One region of the Methylosinus sp. RM1 genome, then DNA from elsewhere that is predicted to be linked to it. Evidence: predicted binding sites of a transcription regulator. Region 1 holds the regulator's gene; each other region holds the start of a gene.

Region 1 (4,528 bases):
TCGAGGAATCGGCAGGTCCCGTCTTCGTCACGTCACGCCGCTTCGCCGCCTCACGCGAGCTCTTGTGGAAGGCGTTCGCGGAGCCGGAGCGCATGGCGCAATGGTTCGGGCCGAAGGGCGTTCCGGTCATCGCCTTGCAAATGGATTTTCGTCCCGGCGGCTCCTATCATTATGGGCTGCGGACGCAGGACGGCGGCGCCATATGGGGCCTCTTCGAATATCGCGAGATCGAAGCGCCGACGCGCATCGTGCTCGTCGACTCTTTTTCCGATGAAGACCGCGGACTCACGCGCCATCCGCTCAGCGAGACCTGGCCGCTGAAGGTGGAGACGACCTTTCTCCTCGCGGATACGGAAAGCGGCGGCTCCGAGTTGACGCTGCGCGCGCGGCCCTTCGAGGCTAGCGCGGAAGAGATCACGACCTTCGCCGCCACGCTCGACGCCCAGGGGAATGGCTGGGCCGGAACACTCGAGCAGCTCGACGCCTATCTCGCGCAGGACTGACCGAGCCCCGCCATTTTTCAAAAAAAGGAGCATCCAATGACGATCAAGCCTTATCTTTTCTTCTCGGGCCGCGCCGACGAAGCCATTACTTTCTACCGGCAAGCGCTCGGCGCCGAGGTGAATTTCCTGCTGCGCTTCGACGAGAGCCCCGAGCCGCCGCCGCCCGGCGCGCTCGCGCCCGATTGGGGCAAGAAGATCATGCATTCCTGCCTTCGGATCGGCGATTCGGAAATTTTCCTGTCGGATGGATGCGGAACGGGTCCTTCCGGCTTCAACGGATTCGGCGTCTCGCTCGAGGCGAAGAGCGTGGCGGAGGCCGAGCGCATGTTCGGCGCGCTCGCCGATGGCGGCGAAGCGCGAATGCCCTTGGGCGAGACGTTTTTCGCCGCCACCTTCGGCATGGCGGTCGATCGCTTCGGCGTGCTCTGGATGATCATCGTCCCGAAGTGAAAAAGGTGCGGGACGGTTGACGAAGCGCTTTGCGCGGACATGATCTCCTCCCACGAAACGAGCGCCCGTCCGCGACGCTCGCTGGGAGAAACATGATGTCGATTCAACCCTATCTGATCTTCGACGGCCGCGCCGAAGAAGCCGCCGCCTTTTATGAGAAGGCGCTCGGCGCGCAGATACAGATGCTGATGCGCTACAAGGACAGCCCTTTGCCCCAGCCGGAGGAAATGCTGCCGCCGGGCTGGAGCGCCAAGGTCATGCATATGGCGCTGAAGATCGGCGACACGATCGTCTTCGGCTCGGACGGCGACGGCGAGGAGACCGGCTTCAAGGGCTTCTCGCTGTCCTATAGCGCGAAGACGCAAGAGGAGGCCGAACGCGTCTTCGCAGCGCTCGCCGAGGGCGGCGAGACGAAGATGCGCTTGACCAGAACTTTCTTCTCACCCGCGTTCGGAATGCTCACCGACCGCTTCGGCGTGCCCTGGATGGTGGTGCTGCCGCAATGACGGCGCGCGGCGCTCTTTCGCTCGCGAGCGGGAGCGCCGCTCCGCTTTTTTTCGAGGTTCGACATGTTGGAAATCATCGGCGCCGGCGTCGCCGTCATCATCGCCGCAATTCTCGTCCTGGCCGCGCGCCAGCCGGACGTCTGCCATATCGCGCGCTCCATCTTCATCGCCGCGCCGCCGGAGCGAATATTTCCGCTGATCGACGATCCGCGCGCGAGCAATGAATGGAGTCCTTTCGTGAAGGATCCGAGTGTGAAGCTCTCCTACGCCGGGCCGGAACGCGGCGTCGGCGCGGCCTGCGATTTCGAAGGCAATGCGAAGGTCGGCGCGGGGCGAGTCGAGATCGTCGAGTCCGTCGCGCCGTCGAAAGTGGTCGTCACATTACGCCTGGATCGGCCGATGAAATGCAGCAATCGCGTCGAATTCACCATTGCGCCGCAGAATGGCGGCTCGCTCGTCACCTGGGACATGAAAGGGCGCCAGCCCTTCCTCGGCAAGCTGTTCAGCCTCGTCATGCGGCCGGAAAAAATGGTCGGCGGCGCTTTCGAGCAAGGTCTCGGCGATCTCGAGCGCCTCGTCGAGACGGCTCGCGACGAGGCGGCGCCGACAGCGTGATGATGCGATGTCGAGAGAGGAGCCTTCGGCCGCGCCTCAATTGCGCCCGAAGGTCTCGTCGAAAGAATAGCCGGTGCCGCGCACAGTGCGGATCGGGTCCTTCTCGCGGCCGCGGATGATCGCCTTGCGCAGACGGCCGACATGGACGTCCACGGTGCGCTCGTCGATCTCCGCCGACAGCCCCCAGACGCTGTCGAGCAATTGCGCGCGCGAGAAGACGCGGCCGGGCTTTTCCATCAGATATTCCAGCAGGCGGAACTCCGTCGGGCCGAGATGAATCTCGCGCCCGCCGCGCTTCACCCGCCGCGTCTCGCGGTCGAGGTCTATGTCGCCGGCGACGAGCCGCGTCGCCACGCGCTCCGGCCGCGCGCGGCGCAGCAGAGCGTGAACGCGCGCCATCAGCTCCGGCGTGGAGAAGGGCTTCACCACATAATCATCGGCGCCCACCGAGAGACCGCGCACGCGCTCATTCTCGTCGCCGCGCGCGGTGAGCATGATGATCGGCATTGTGCGCGTGTCGTCGCGCGCGCGCAGCCGCCGGCAGATTTCCAGGCCGGAAACGCCGGGCAGCATCCAGTCGAGAATGACGAGATCGGGCACGGATTCGGCGAGGCGGATTTCCGCCTCGTCGCCGCGCTCGACATGTTCGACCTGGAAGCCTTCCGATTCGAGATTATAGGCGAGCAACAATGCGAGGGCCGCCTCGTCTTCCACGACGAGAATTCGCGGCGCCCGATCGTGCGGCGTCTCGCGCGGCGTTGCGACGCGAATCTCGTTCATTGCGAGGGCTCATCCGTTTCCACGCTGGGGGAGATGCTGGACGACTTGCCCTTGGGGCGGTCGGTCGGCATCGACTCGCCAGTGACGAGATAGACGATCGTCTCGGCGATATTGGTGGTGTGATCGCCGATCCGCTCTATATTCTTCGAGCAGAAGAGCAGATGCGTGCAGAAGGAGATGTTGCGCGGATCCTCCATCATGAAGGTGAGGAGATCGCGGAACACCGAATCTTCCAGCGCGTCGAGCTCGCTGTCATTGGTCCACACGGCGCGGGCGCGCTCGACGTCGCGCTGGGCGTAGGCGTCGAGCACGTCCTTCAATTGCATGGCGGCCACTTCCGCCATCGTCTTGAGGCCGATGATGGCGCGCGGCACGCGCGCCTCGGAGAGGATTTTCACCGTGCGCTTGGCGATGCTCTTGGCGAGATCGCCGACGCGCTCGAGATCGGCGGCGATGCGCATCGCGGCGATGCATTCGCGCAGATCGATGGCGAGCGGCTGACGCCGCGCGATGGTGAGGATGGCGTTCTCCTCTATCTCCCGCTGCAGCGCGTCGAGGCGCTGATCGGTGGCGACGACGCGATGGGCGAGCTCGATGTCGAAATTAGCGAGCGCATCCATGGCTTCGGCGAGCATTTTCTCGGCGATGCCTCCCATCTCGGCGATACGGCGGCCGAGCACTTCGAGGTCGCGGTCATAGGAGCTGACGATATGTTCGCTCATGTCTCATAATCCTCGTGCGCGATCGCGCTCAGCCGAAGCGGCCGGTGATATAGTCCTGGGTCTTCTTGTTCTGCGGCGCGGTGAACAGATTGTTCGTCTCGCCGAATTCGACGAGATCGCCGAGATACATGAAGGCGGTGTAATCGGAGACGCGCGCCGCCTGCTGCATATTGTGGGTGACGATGGCGATCGTGTAGCGCTCCGACAATTCGTCGATGAGCTCCTCGATCTTCGCCGTCGAGATCGGGTCCAGCGCCGAGCAGGGCTCGTCGAACAGGATCACCTCCGGCTGAATGGCGACGGTGCGCGCGATGCACAGGCGCTGCTGCTGGCCGCCCGAGAGGCCGAGGCCGCTCGAATTCAGCTTGTCGCGCACTTCGTCCCACAGCGCCGCGCCACGCAGCGCCGCCTCGACGCGGCCGTCGAGCTCGCTGCGCGACAGCTTCTCATAGAGGCGAATGCCGAAGGCGATATTGTCGTAGATCGACATGGGGAAGGGCGTCGGCTTCTGGAACACCATGCCGACGCGCGAGCGCAGCAGGTTGAGGTCGATGCTCGGGTCGAGGATGTTCTCGCCGTCGAGCAGCACCTCGCCCTCGGCGCGCTGCCGCGGATAGAGGTCGTACATGCGGTTCAATATGCGCAGCAGAGTCGATTTGCCGCAGCCGGATGGGCCGATGAAGGCCGTCACCTTATTGGTGTAGAGCGGCAGCGAGATCGATTTCAGCGCTTTCGACGACCCGTAATAGAAATCCAGATCGCGAACCGAGACTTTGGTCGGAATGGAGGCTTCGACAACCGGCATGGCGGTCATTTTTGTTTTCCCTGGCTGCTGAGCGCGCGCGCGGTGATGGAGAGCAGAAGGACGGCGACGGTGACGAGCAGAGCGCCGGTCCAGGCGAGCTGCTGCCAATCCTTGTAGGGCGAGAGCGCGAATTGGAAGATGACGACG
Region 2 (4,528 bases), on a different contig from region 1:
AAAATCGCAAAGAGCGGCGCCGCGACGAAGGCGAATTCGACGATCGCCGCGCCGCGGCGGCACGCCAAAAGCGCCGCGCCCGCGCGAAACGCCCTTACGTCGACATCGGCCTCGCGCGCCGCTCGATCGCCGGCTTTTTCGTCGTCCCTGCGCATATTTTCTCTCCGCCCCCAGCATGAGCGAAGCCGGCAAAAAAACCGTTACCAGAGCGGAGCTGTTCGCGGGGCGCGAACAGGATAAAGGCGACGATCGCGGTCCCGCGCGATTTCATCGGCCGACGATCTGCTCTAATGTCTGGACAGAATGTCGCGGCGGGCCTCCGGGCGCGACTGGTCTCGGACCGATGAAATGACCAATTCTCGATTGACGCAATTTCAGACATTGCAGACCGGGCTTCCGACGCGCCTCCCACCCGATCTGCGAATTTACGCCGTCGGCGACATCCATGGACGCGCCGATCTCCTCGACAAGCTCGCGCGGCGCATCGAGGAGGAGCGCGCATCGGCGCCGTCGGCTGTGCTGACGATTTTTCTCGGCGACTACATCGACCGCGGCCTGCAATCCTCCACCGTCGTCGATTGGCTGAGCCGCGGCGATTTTCCGACGCCCTTTCTCGCGCTCCGCGGCAATCACGAGGAAATATTCATGCGCTTCCTCGAGGATGCGTCCGTCCTCGAGAGCTGGCGCAGGTTCGGCGGCATCGAGACCCTTCATTCCTATGGGGTGGAGGTCTCTTCCATCATGCGCGGCAAGGGCTATGAGGAGGCGCGCCGCGCTTTGTCGGCGCGGCTCCCGGACGCGCACAGGCGCTTCATTCAGGAGACGCCGCTGACCGCGAGCTATGGCGATTATTTCTTCTGTCACGCGGGCGCAAAGCCCGGCGTGCCGCTCGACGCTCAGAGAGCCGAGGATCTGTTGTGGATTCGGGAGGAGTTTTTGAGCTTCCGAGGCGCCTGGGAAAAGATGATCGTGCATGGCCACACGCCCGTCTCCGAGCCCGACATCCTGCCCAACCGCATCAATGTCGATACGGGCGCATTCGCGACCTCTATCCTCACCGCTCTCGTTCTCGAGACGGACAGTCGCCGAATGTTGTTCGTGGGCCATGTCTGACAGGCTCGTGAAACCGACGCGCGGCCGCTCGCGCCGATCCGGCGAAAGCGGCGCGACGGATGTGCGTCACGCCTCGGCGACCGCCTTGCGCGCCGGCGCGCCGCGCTTTTTCGGGGGCGGCACGAGCTTCGCGGCGGGCTTGCGGCCGAGGCCGAGCGATTTCGCCAGCGCCGAGCGCCGGGCGGCGTAATCGGGCGCGACGATCGGATAGTCGCTCTTCAGATCGAAAGCGGCGCGATATTCGTCCGGGGTCAGCTTATGTTCGGCCTGCAGATGACGCTTCAAGGATTTGAACGGCTCTCCGCAGCAAAGACAAATAATCGCTTCGGGGCTCACCGATTTCTTCACGGGAACGGACGGCCGCCATTGCTTGGCTTCTCCCTCGGCGGCGGCCGCCATCGCCGCATCGCCGTTGCCGAAAGCTTTTTTCACCGCCGCAATGACAGAAGGGAGATCGACAGGAGCAACAGTATTATTCGAAAGATAGGAAGAGAGTATCTGTGCGACGAGCGCTTTGTCTTCGGCTTCGGACATGGTGCTTTCCTCGGCGTTCAAATCTTTTATATTGGAGCCGATATCGCTGTCGATTGCAATCGTCGCCTTACTCGCAAAGACACGCGCATCGAACAAGAAACTCGCTTTTTTTGCAGCGGCTCATCACGCCGAAATATTGCAGAGCGATCGAAACCGTCGCACGGCGCGAAAGCCGCTTCTCGGCAATCGGAGCATCCCCTGCGACCCGAGCGTTTCTTCGGCGGACGCTTTCGCTGCGTGATGGCCATTTGGACGAATCGGACGCACGACAATGCGCGAAGCGAGAGGTCGAAGCCCGCTCGAAGCGACATGAAACTCGATGTGACATAGATGGTGGGCGCGACAGGGATTGAACCTGTGACCCCTACGATGTCAACGTAGTGCTCTCCCGCTGAGCTACGCGCCCCCTGCGCCGACCGGTTTCGTTCGACGCGAGTGACGCCCGTATAGCGGCAGTCGGGCCGAGGCGCAAGCGCCCCAGAACGGTTTCAGAACGGTTTCCCCGCGCGCGGCCGAACATCGGCCCGACGCCTGAAAACTTTAAGAATTCGTTCCGCGGCCAGGGCTTTTGAACGAAATAATTCGCGCCCCCGCGACGTCGCCGCCCCTTGCGGGCCATATAATTCCTGTCACACTGGCGTCGTCCTTCTGTCATCAACCAAAGGAGGCGCCGTATGTCGCTACAGACCCATCTCGTCGAGCTCGAACGCCGCCATCAGGCGCTCAAGAAAGAGATCGAGCAGGTGCAGCATCATCCCCGATACGACGATTCGAAGCTCCACGAATTGAAGCGAAAAAAGCTTCAGCTCAAGGACGAGATCAACAAGCTGCGGCAAGGCGCCAGCGTGCACTGACGGCCCGAACCCGAGGTCCAGCGTCGAGGCGGAGAGCTTTCTCCGCCTTTTTTTCGGCCGGTCCTCTCTCGCTCCGCCCGCGCCACGCGGGCGCCCGGCTTGCTTCGCGGGGCTCAGAGCCGCAGAATCTCCTGCCAAAGCGAGAGCCGAGACCCATGCCCCCTGCCCCGCGCTATCGCGCCGAAACGCTCCACGCCACGCTCGGCGACGGTTTCTTCGATCCCGTCGACGCCGCCCGCTTCCCCCGGCTTATTTTGCGCTATCGCAATCAGCGCTGGGCGGCGCGCGTCGGCCTGGATACGCTGACCGAGGAGGAATGGATCGCCCATCTCGGCCGTTTCGAGCCGCTGCCCGGCGGTTTCCCCAAGCCGCTGGCGCTGCGCTACCACGGCCATCAATTCCGCGCCTACAATCCCGACATCGGCGACGGCCGCGGCTTTTTGTTCGCGCAATTGCGCGACATAGAGGACGGGCGCCTGCTCGATCTCGGCACGAAGGGGTCCGGCCGCACGCCCTGGTCGCGCCAGGGCGACGGCAAGCTCACGCTCAAGGGCGGCGTACGCGAGATTCTCGCCACGGAAATGCTGGAGGCGCTCGGCGTCGACACCTCCAAGAGCTTCAGCCTGATCGAGACCGGCGAGCCGCTCTATCGCGGCGACGAGCCCTCGCCGACCCGCTCCAGCGTGCTGGTGCGGCTGTCCCATTCCCATATCCGCATCGGCACATTCCAGCGCCTCGCCCATATCGGCGACGAAGAGGCGCTCGGCCGGCTCGTCGCGCATTGCGTCGCCCATTATTTCCCCGAGCTCGCGGGCGAGCCGGCGGAAAGCCGCGCCGGCGCCTTTCTGGAGCGCGTGGCGGCGCGCGTGGCGCGGCTCGCCGCCCGCTATATGGCGGCGGGCTTCGTCCATGGCGTGCTCAATTCGGACAATATCAACATAACGGGCGAGAGCTTCGATTATGGGCCGTGGCGTTTCGCGCCGCGCTATGATCCGCAATTCACGGCGGCCTATTTCGACGACAGCGGGCTCTATTCTTTCGGCCGCCAGCCCGGCGCGCTCGGCTGGAACCTGACGCGGCTCGCCGAAACCATTCTGCAGCAGGTCGGGCTGCAGCGGGCGGAACAGATACTCGGCGGCTATCAGAACCATCTTCAGCGCGAGTTCCGACTCGCCCTGCTCGATCGCTTCGGCCTGCTGCCGGCGCGAGATCCCGAGCAGGACGCCGCCCTCGCAAAAGCTCTGCTGGAATTTCTCGGCAAGACGCAGGCGTCTTTCGAACAGACCTTCTTCGATTGGCGCGGCGGCATGGCGAGCCGCGAGCGCGCCGCCGCGAGCCCGCAGGCGGCGGCCTATGACGCGCCGGAATTCGCGAGCCTGCGCGAGGCGCTCGCCGCCCATGAGACGGCGCCGGGCGCCAATCTCGACCATCCCTATTTCCGTCGCGCCACGCCCTGCACTATGCTGATAGAAGAGGTCGAATCGATTTGGGCGCAGATCGCCGAGCGCGACGATTGGAGCGCGCTCGACGACAAGATCGCCCAGATCGCGTCGATGCGCGAAGCCTATGCGCCGGCGCCCGCCGGGGGATGACGTTCGGAAGATGAACCGCTCGATCTGCATCTGTCTGCTCTGCGCTCTCTCGAGCGCCGCCGCGGCCAAAAATCTGCTGATCGAGAAAATCCCGCCGAGCGGGGCCTGCTTCTTCAACCGCTTCGACGAAGCCTATCTGCGCGCGCATCCCGGCCAGACGATCGTCTCGGTGCGGCTCTCGCTTCGGCGTGAGTTCCCCGTTGCCGCCGAGAATGAGCGCGAGCTGCGCGTCGAATTCCGTCACAAAGGCCATGGCAAGCCCTTCTATGTCGTCGGCGGCTGCGCCTGGAGCGAGGAGGCCAATCGCGACGTCGGCGGCCACCGCCTCGCGCGATCGTTCCGCGAGGACGCCGCCGCCCGCTGCGTGGCGCACGGCGGCCTCGGCGGCGCGGCTGCGGAAGGCGGCGACTTCCCCATCGATCTCTCCGAGGACGG
Region 3 (4,528 bases), on a different contig from region 1:
GAGCGAGCGCTGCAAGATCACCGAATCCGTCCAGCTGCCGAACTTATATCCGACGCCGGAAAGATATCCGGCCTGCCGAAAGCCGATCGCCTCATGCAGCTTCAGCGACGCCTCATTGGCGGCGTCGACATAGCCGATCATCTGCCGAAAGCCCGCCGCCGCGCAGGAATCGACGAGCGCCTGCAGCAGCAGCCGGCCGACGCCGCGATGCAGATGGCGCGGATCGACATAGATCGAATGCTTGACGACGTAGCGATAGGCCGGCCGTTTGCGAAACGGCACGACATAGGCGTAGCCGAGGACGGCGCGCTCATGCTCGGCGACGAGATGCGGCAGTCGATGATTGCCCATATTCTTGCGCCGGCGCTTCAAATCCTCCTTCTGCGGCGGCTCGTAGAGCGGCGCATCGGCGGGATCGAGCCCTTTGCGCACATGCTGCAGATAGATCGCCAGCATGGCGTCGACATCCTCGTCGCGCGAGGGGCGCACGAGGATGGCCGCGCGTTCGGCGCTCGCGTCGATCATGCTCATTCCTGCACCACATAAGTGTAGAGCCGCATTTTCGCCTCGCCGTTCCACTGCTTGTAGAGGCCCTGTATCTCATAATCGAAGCCGGGGAAGAGATTGGCGCTGCGCTCGAACATGCGCAGATAGTCGAGCATGGGCCGCGCCTGCGCGCCCAATCGCTCGCCCGGAACGATCGTCGCAATGCCCGGCGGATAGATGACGAAGAGCGTCGTCGCTATGCGGCCCTCTATCTCGTCGATCGGCAGAAAATCCACATCATTGCGCACGAGGCGCAGATAGGCCTCGCGCGGCGTCATCGCCATTTCGGGAAGATGCTCCTGCCGGAACTGCGCCTGCTGCAGAGCGCTGGCGTTCGCCTCCTTGAAGAAGCGATGCATATCGGCGCACAAATCGCGCAGCCGCACGCCTTTGTAGCGCGCGGCGCGGCGCGTGACGAATTCGGGAATGACGTCCTGCAGCAGCGCATTGTCGTCATGCAGGCGCTTGAAGGCGACGAGCGAGGAGACCAGCGTTCCCGCCTTGCTCGATTCGACGCCCGGCGTCAGCAAAAATAGGAGGGAGTTGAGATCGTTCTTCTCCGGCACGATGCGATTCTCACGCAAATATTGCGCGACGATCGGCGCCGGGATTCCATGATCGGCATAGGCGCCGGTCTCGCGGTCGAAGCCCGGCGTCAGCAGAGTGAGCTTGGCCGGATCGGTGATGGCGAATCCCGGCGCCATATTGGAGAAGCCGTGCCAGCGCGCGTCCGGCGCCAGCGCCCAGAAGTCGGGATTGCGCGCGAGCTGATCGGTGGACACGCTCTCCCAGGGAACGCGATGCGCGCCCGATTCACGCGCGGCGTCTGGAATGGAGACCCAATCGGGCGCGAAAGGATCGAAGAACCAGCGCCGCGCCGGGTCCTGCTCCTTGGCCTCGAATTCGCGCCGCACGGCGCGCAGCTTCTTGCGCAGCTCTATGCCGAGCCGAATGGTGTCGTCCCACAAAAGCTCGCCGGAGCGGCCCTTCATCATCTGCGCGCCGACATCCAATGAGGCGAACAGCGGATAGAAGGGCGAGGTGGAGGCGTGCTGCATGAAGCCTTCGTTGAAGCGGCGATGTTCCACGCGCCGCCGCTGGCCCTTTATATGGCGATCGCGCACATGGATTTGTGAAGCCTGCGAGAAGCTGGCGAGCTGCTTATGCGTCGATTGCGTCGCGACGATTCCGGGCGACGCCTCGGTGAGATTCTTCAGTCCCATCGCATAGCGTCGCTCATAGAGCGGATGAAACTTCATGAAGCCGGCCCAGGCTTCGTCGAAGAGAATGTAATCGCACAAATGGCCGATTTTGCCGACGATCCATTCGGCGTTATGGATGGTGCCGTCATAGGTGCATTGCTCGATGACCGCGGCGCGGAACGGCCTCTCCTTGCGCCAGGCGTCCTTGTCCTTCACCAGCGGATTGGCGCGAATGCGCTCGCGCAATTTCTCCTCGTCGAAGGCCTCGTGATCGATCGGCCCGATGAGGCCATGGGCGTTGCGCGTCGTCGGCAGAAAGATCGGCACGCCGCCGCCGAGCAGCAAGGCGCCATGATGCGCGGCCTTGTGATTATTGCGGTCGAACAGCACGAGATCGCCCTCGGCGACGAGATTGGTGAGCACGACCTTATTGGAGGAGGATGTGCCGTTGAGCACAAAGTAAGTCTTCTCGGCGCCGAAGATTTCCGCCGCCGCCTTTTGCGCGGCGAGCGCCGGCCCTTCATGCGTCAAGAGATCGCCGAGCTCGACGACGGAATTGTCGAGATCGTCGCGGAACACGGCCTCGCCCAAATGCTCCATGAAGATGCGGCCGATCGGGCTGCGGCTGTAGAAAATGCCGCCATTATGGCCCGGGCAGGTCCAGAGCTGATTGCCTTCCTCTGCGTAATCGACCAGCGCGCCGAAGAAGGGCGTCTTCAGCGTCTCGGCGTATTGCTTGAGGCGCGAGACGAGATTTTTGGCGATGAATTCCGGCGTCTCCTCGGCGAGGAAGACATAGCCGTCGATGAAGTCCAGCACCTCGACCGGAATATCCTCGAAGCGCTTGCGGCGAATGAGCAGCACGATCGGCATTTCGAGGCCGCGCTTGCGCATGAGATCGATGAGCGAGGCGGTCTTGCCCTCGAGGCCTTTCTTGCCCCAATCGACGACGAGACAGCCGATGGCGGCGTCGGTCTGCACGACGATCTCGGCGTCCTCCACGCGGCGTGCGCGCACGACCTGAAAGCCCATGCTCTCGATCGCCGCGATGATCTGATTGACGCGCAGCCCCTCGAGGTCATCGGCCTCGAAATTGGGAGCGGAGAAGAGGAATGTGAAGCGACGGGAGAAGTCCATTCGAATCGGCCTGTGGCGCTGGCGGAGGAGAGGAGGCGTCGCGCACACACAGCCTTGTTAGATGACACAATCGTGACAACGCTTCCTCGCTCGAAATTTGCGCAATCGGCCGCTTGCCGAAGGCGAGACCGCGGCCTAAGCTATGTAGCTGCCCTACATAGCGTGGTGAGGAGGTCCCGATCGCCATGCGCATCGGCGTGTTCTGCACCTATGAGAACCCTGTCCGCGACTATAAGGCCTGCTTCGACGCGCAGACGAGTCTCGTGCGCCGCGCGGAGGAGGTCGGCTTCGAGGACGCCTGGGTCGCCGAGCATCATTTCGACGATGACGCCGTCAGCCCATCGATCTTGACGCTGCTCTCATATCTCGCAGGCGTCACCTCGCGCGTGCGGCTCGGCTCGGCGGCGGTGCTGCTCGCTTTCCGCAATCCGATTCAGGTGGCGGAGGATGTCGCGACCATCGACGTTCTCTCCAATGGCCGTTTCGATTTCGGCGTCGCCAGGGGCGGGCCCTTTCCGGCGCAGAACAAGCATTTTCACGCCGCCAAGGACGAGACGCGCGACATGACTCTCGAGGCGCTCGAGCTGATCGAGCGTCTGCTCTATGAGGATCGCGTCACTTTCTCGGGCGCGCATTTTCAGGTCGACGATCTCGCGCTCTGCCCCAAGCCGCTGCAAGAGCCGATTCCGACCTGGATCGCCACATCGACGCCGTCAGCGATCGAATATGCGGCGCGCAAAGGCTTTGGCATTATGGCGGCCTCGCCCGCGCCGATCGCCAAGATCGAGCAGGCGGTCGCCGCCTATCGCGCGACGGGACCGGACGCCGATCCGCGTCTCGCTCTGGCGCGCTTCTATTACGCCGCGGAGACGCGCGAGCGCGCGCTCGACGAGGCTTTGCCTTTCATCGTCCGCTTCGCGGATCGTATGCGCGGGATCTTTCTCGCGCAGAACGCTCCGGCCTCATTCGATCCGGCGGAGATCGTCGAGCGTTCGCTGATCGGCGGATATGAGGAGATCGCCGAGAAGATCGTCGACATTCATCGGCGCCTCGGCGTTCGCTCGCTGCTGCTGAAGCCGGCGACCGCGAATGAGCCGCGCGCGCTGGCGAGTCTCGACGATTTCGCCGCGAAGATTCGCCCGCGGCTCGTCGCCGCCGGCGTTTGACGGCCCTCATGATCGCTCGGCGGCCTGCGCGAGAAATTTCTGTATGGTCTCGATCAGCCGCTCGACGTCCGCGGGCTTGCCGAGATGCGCGCTGTTCTGCAGCGGGATGCGGTCGGCGTCCGCAGGCCCGCCGCTCAGCACCAGCGCGGGCAGATCGTGATTGAGCAATTCGCGCAGACGGCGCACCACATGGGGGCCGTGAACGCCGTCGGGCAGATGATAATCGATGATCACCATGTCCGGCCGCGCGCGTCCATCGACGACGATCCGCGTCGCCGCATCGCCGTCGGCCGCGGCCAGCACGTCATGGCCCTCTGTCGTCAGCAGCAGCTCGAGCGAATCGCGCACATCGGGATCATCATCGACGATGAGGATGATTCCATTGCGGCGCTGCGGCGGGCGCGCCACTGCGCGGGCGTCGTCGAGGATGTCGATGGCGGGGCGGTGCTCGCTCGTGCAGTGGCGTGGCAACAGAAT
Region 4 (4,528 bases), on a different contig from region 1:
CGGAGTTGAGCGCATTCTTGACCTGAACGGTGGACTTGGCCTGTTCCGTGAGTCGCGTCTCGAGTCGCTTCAATTGCGCCTTCAGCGCCTTGATCTCGCTCGCCGTATCCGCGAGAGCGGAAGCCGGAAGCCCGAAAGTCGCTGCGAAGGCGGCGAGAGCGACGCCGCCCGAGAGCCGCCACATTATCCGTCCGCGCGATCCCTTATGCCCGTTCATCAGTGTCCCCGTATTGACGCCTAAGTAGTATATCTTAGTCATAGACTATAGAGGTTGACTAGGCTGCTGGTCGGCGCGGGATGTTTTCAGCGGCAGCTGTTGCGGAAATGTCACGCCATGAAATTTGGCTCCATAATGAAAAAGGCCGCCCCGAAGGGCGGCCTCTTCTCGATCGAACGTCTCGCCGGGCCGAGAGGCCCGGCCTTTATCTCTCACCAGAAAACCTGCGTGCGGAACAGGAAGGTGCTCGGGTGCTGGCCGTTGAGATAGGGCTTGTCGGACGGAGCGACGAGCGTCATTGCGCGCGTCCAGTTGGCCTGGAGGCGGACGCCCCGCACCGGATACCAGTTCAGCGCGAGGGTCAGATTCTCCTCGCGGCCGCCCAGCGTCGCGGTGTTGGCGAGCGCCTTCTGCGCCGCATTGCCGGCGACCGCCGCCAGATAGGCGTAATTGCTGTCGACGAGACCGCCGTTGTTGAGATTGAGCTCGCTATAGCGCGCGGCGATTTCCCAGGCGCCCCAGCCGCCCTTGCCGAGCGGATTCTTGATCGCGATGTCGCTGAAGGTGCCCGGCGAATTCCAATCCTTGTCATAGCCCTTATAGGAGGCTGCGCGGGATTCGCCGGTCAGGAACACCGAACCCTGCACGTAATAGCCGCTATATTCGAGGCTCGAGCCGCCGTTGTTGCCGAGCGCCAGGGCCGTGCCCGCATCACGCTCGTAATGCGCGCCGGTGTATTCGCCCTGCACCGAGAAGGGGCCGTAGGTGGCGGCCATTTCGAAATTGTAGTTGTAGCTGGATTTCAGGCAGCCGTTCTGCAGATAGCCGGGCGTCCACAACAGGGCCACGCCGGTCGCCGCCTTGTAGGCCGGGCTGCAGTTCAACGCCTGGGCCGACGGCACGACGATATAGGTGTTCTTCAGAATGTCGGTTTCGTCGCGGCTGCCGCTGCCCGGCAGCAGATTGTTCGGATCCTGCGCGGCGGTCGAGTCGTTCGGCTTATGATACATGAACGAGCCGCCGAAATGGAGCAGCTTGTCCTCCTCGACGATCGGCGCATAGATCGCGCGGGTCGTCAGGTCCCAATATTGATGACCCGTCGCAGCCGGATTCTGGGCCTTGTCTTGACCGAAGCTGGTCGAGAACACGCCGGCCTGCACGGCCCAATGCTTGTCGCCGAGGCCGACTCGCGCGCCGATGTGGCGGTCGGGCGCCAGGGCGCCGGGCAGCGCGCGCTCGATGAAGGTGATGTGCTTGGACGACGTCACCGTCTCCATGCTGAACGGCTCATACTGGCTGCCGACCTGGAAGGTGACCGGCTGCGAGGTGATCTCCGACGGCAGCAGCTTGGCGCGATAGGCGAGGAAGGCGTCGCGAATGCCCTGGCTGCCCGAGCCCGTGAAGTCGTATTGGAACTTGTAGTACCAGTTCTTATAGGCCTTGCCCTCGACCTCGAGGCGGGCGCGGCGGAAGTCGACGTTGCTGCGCGAGCCGCTCGAGGGATAGCTGGTGAAGCCGCCGTCGATCTGAATGCGGCCGCCGACCTTGAAGTTGAAGTCCTTGTCCTCGGTCTCGACGAAGAGGCCGTTCTTGAAGCTGACGAACACCGGCGGCGGACCCTTGTGGTCGGGCGCGCTCTTCGCGGAGTTCAGCGCATTCTTGACCTGATGGGTTGTCTTGGCCTGCTCCTCGAGCCGGTGCTCGAGCCGCTTCAGCTCCGCCTTGAGCGCCTTGATCTCGCTCGCCGTATCGGCGACAGCCGCCGTGGGCGCGCCGAAAGCGCCGAGGAGCGCGACAACGGCCACGCCTCCCAGCAGCTTCGAAGGCGTCGCGCCTTTCGCGATCGTCTGGACCTTCGGTACATGTGTCATGTCAGCCTCTTGAATTGCTTACCGCTTGGGCAGCGCTAGAGGCGTTGTGTGACACAATCATCACAATTCGTAGGGGCGGGGCTTTGTGACGGCGCTTTCCCCTCGAGGTGTGGCTCAAATGCCACGTAGGGGGGCACCTAGCCCTTCGAATTGCAGCATTTTTCCTCTGCTCGAGTGGTCGCGGCCGAGCGCGATATTGTGGCGACCCATATCGGAAAGAGGCCGAATTGTGTCCGATCGGCAACACCTAGGTGAAAAACCTTAAGTGAATCCGATTTCGGCCTTGCGCGGACGGCCGATCGAAATGTAAGACAATTACATGTGATGTTTCAAAAGAACATTTCATCGGTAGAAGCTCACTCGATGAGCAAGGCTGATGAGAAGTTTGGCATCATAAGTCGAGCAATAGGCAAATGGCGTAAATGACGCGCGCCGCGCAGTGTTTGGTTCCCGTCCAGGATAACTTGTCGTCGACACGAATAGTCATTCCTCCGAATGAAGCCTCGTCCGGCGAAGAATTGTCCGAACCGATCACGCGAGACGCCGGACGCCCAGCGCAGGGGGCTTTGATGAGAGAACAGAATATCGGGTCGAAAATGGCGCGGAGGCTTTCGGGCGGCGTCGCGCTCGCCGCCTTCTGCGGGATGCTGGGCGTTCCGGCCCCGGCGCTGGCCGATACGGCGAGCGAGATCAAGGCGCTGAAGGATCAGATCAAGCGCCTCGAAGCGAGAATGACCGAGCAGGCCAAGACCAACGCCCAGGTCAAGAACGCCATCAATTCCGCCAAGACGCAGCCAGGGCTCGTCGCCCCGCCGCCGGTGTTCGTCAGCTTCAAGAACGGCCTCTTCGTCGAGACCGAGGACAAGGCGTTCAACTTCAAGATCGGCGGCCGCGTCCAGACCGACGGCGGCTTCGCCAGCTCGGCGGACACCATCTCGCGCAGCAACGCCGGCTTCCGCCGTGCTCAGCTCGAGGTCGAGGGCAAAGCCTATAAAAACTGGTTCTACAAGTTCCAGTACGACTTCACCGGCTCCGGCGCCGCCGGCATTCGCGACGCCTTCCTCGCCTATCGCGACAAGCTGCTGCCGGAAGAGATCACCAAGCAGCCGGTCACTTTCCAGGTCGGCAATTTCTTCGAGCCCTTCAGCCTCGAGACGGTCAGCTCGACCAAGCACATCACCTTCATCGAGCGCGCCATGACCGAGGCCCTCGCGCCGAGCCGCCATATCGGCGTCGCGGTCGGAGCGGGCGACAAGCATTGGAGCGTCAAGGGCGGCTTCTTCTCGACCAGCCCGCAGGACACGGCGACGGCTCCGCCCACCGGCGGCGCCCAATATTGGGACGCGGCGGTGCGCGCCACCTATGCGCCGATCGTCGAGGAGGACAAGCTCCTGCATTTCGGCTCGTCCTTCCGCTATCACAAGCCCAATGACGCGACGGCGGCGACCAACGCCAACACCTATCGGCCCGGCCAGGGAACGCGCGACGAGTTCGACGTTCTCGGCGGCAGCGGCGCTCTGATTCGCGTGCCGACGGCGCAGGATCTCACTTGCGCGGCCTCCGGAAGCCTAGCGACGGCCTCGACGGGCCTCTCGCTTCTCTATTCGCCCTTCACGCTCAAGAACGGCTGTCTGAAATATTCGTATAGCTACGCCTTCGAGGCGTCGGCGGCCTATGGGCCCTTCGCGGTCCAGGCCGAATATCTCGCCTCCCAATATGAGCGCGATCCGCTCAACGCGCTACTGCTCGGCAACGCCGGCGGGTCGAGCCTCTCCTATAGCGGCTATTACGTCTATGGCTCGGTGTTCCTGACCGGCGAATCGCGCGCCGCCTCCTATCGCGGCTATGACCAGAACTGGGGCTCGCCCGGCACATTCGCCGATGTGGCGATCAAGAATCCCTTCAATAAGGGCGGCCTCGGGGCCTGGGAGTTCGCCGCGCGCTATAGCGAGCTCAACCTCAATAATGGCGGCCTCGTCGATAGCAGCTATGTCTATGCGGCCGCCCTCGTCGGAAACGCCGCGCAGAAGGCGCTCGCCAACACGGCCACGCTGGGCGGGCGCGAGGGCAATCTGACGCTGGCGCTGAATTGGTATCCGGTCAGGGGCGTGCGTCTCCAGGCCAATTGGACGAAAGTCCTGACGCTCTCGGCCCCGTCCGATCGCGCCTATCTCAACGGCGACCGCCCGAGCATGTTCCTCGCCCGCGCCCAGGTCTTCTGGTGAGCGCCGCCTGAAACCGTTTCCTTCCGCGATGGCCGTCCCCTTCGGGGCGGCCATTCGCGTTTCGGGGCAGCCGTTCCGGCGCGGCCGCAGCGGGCGGGACGGCGAAGGCTCGGCCGCTCGCGTGCGATTCGGCTTGCCAATCGCGTCTCTCCTATTGAAAATCCGGCATGACCTCGTTTATTTCGTCGGTGCGCCGCTTTACCGAGCGGGCGAGA

The links. Region 1 encodes PhoB, which activates phosphate uptake and scavenging genes when phosphate is short. Its sites were predicted from a motif close to TGTCATNNANCTGTCAT; they were not measured.
Region 2: FMZ75_RS05400 (YdcH family protein) is a predicted target of PhoB. The motif match lies at 2,286-2,302, and genes of this name have one in related genera.
Region 3: FMZ75_RS04880 (Orn/Lys/Arg decarboxylase N-terminal domain-containing protein) is a predicted target of PhoB. The motif match lies at 2,947-2,963, and genes of this name have one in related genera.
Region 4: FMZ75_RS00875 (OprO/OprP family phosphate-selective porin) is a predicted target of PhoB. The motif match lies at 2,137-2,153, and genes of this name have one in related genera.

What each region holds. Positions count from the first base shown of each region.
Region 1 covers NZ_WOVC01000009.1:119,810-124,337, forward strand. Annotated here, with positions in the region: gene FMZ75_RS21540 (SRPBCC family protein) at 1-503, shown strand, start outside; gene FMZ75_RS08765 (VOC family protein) at 540-953, shown strand; gene FMZ75_RS08770 (VOC family protein) at 1,046-1,459, shown strand; gene FMZ75_RS08775 (SRPBCC family protein) at 1,523-2,074, shown strand; gene phoB (phosphate regulon transcriptional regulator PhoB) at 2,111-2,854, opposite strand; gene phoU (phosphate signaling complex protein PhoU) at 2,851-3,576, opposite strand; gene pstB (phosphate ABC transporter ATP-binding protein PstB) at 3,605-4,390, opposite strand; gene pstA (phosphate ABC transporter permease PstA) at 4,387-4,528, opposite strand, start outside.
Region 2 covers NZ_WOVC01000006.1:6,069-10,596, reverse strand. Annotated here, with positions in the region: gene FMZ75_RS05420 (TadE/TadG family type IV pilus assembly protein) at 1-155, opposite strand, end outside; gene FMZ75_RS05415 (metallophosphoesterase family protein) at 349-1,113, shown strand; gene FMZ75_RS05410 (MucR family transcriptional regulator) at 1,180-1,647, opposite strand; tRNA gene FMZ75_RS05405 (tRNA-Val) at 1,979-2,053, opposite strand; gene FMZ75_RS05400 (YdcH family protein) at 2,322-2,501, shown strand; gene FMZ75_RS05395 (protein adenylyltransferase SelO family protein) at 2,657-4,093, shown strand; gene FMZ75_RS05390 (hypothetical protein) at 4,104-4,528, shown strand, end outside.
Region 3 covers NZ_WOVC01000005.1:96,357-100,884, reverse strand. Annotated here, with positions in the region: gene FMZ75_RS04885 (GNAT family N-acetyltransferase) at 1-531, opposite strand, end outside; gene FMZ75_RS04880 (Orn/Lys/Arg decarboxylase N-terminal domain-containing protein) at 528-2,885, opposite strand; gene FMZ75_RS04875 (LLM class flavin-dependent oxidoreductase) at 3,071-4,051, shown strand; gene FMZ75_RS04870 (hybrid sensor histidine kinase/response regulator) at 4,058-4,528, opposite strand, start outside.
Region 4 covers NZ_WOVC01000001.1:205,397-209,924, forward strand. Annotated here, with positions in the region: gene FMZ75_RS00870 (OprO/OprP family phosphate-selective porin) at 1-217, opposite strand, end outside; gene FMZ75_RS00875 (OprO/OprP family phosphate-selective porin) at 430-2,088, opposite strand; gene FMZ75_RS00880 (OprO/OprP family phosphate-selective porin) at 2,658-4,313, shown strand.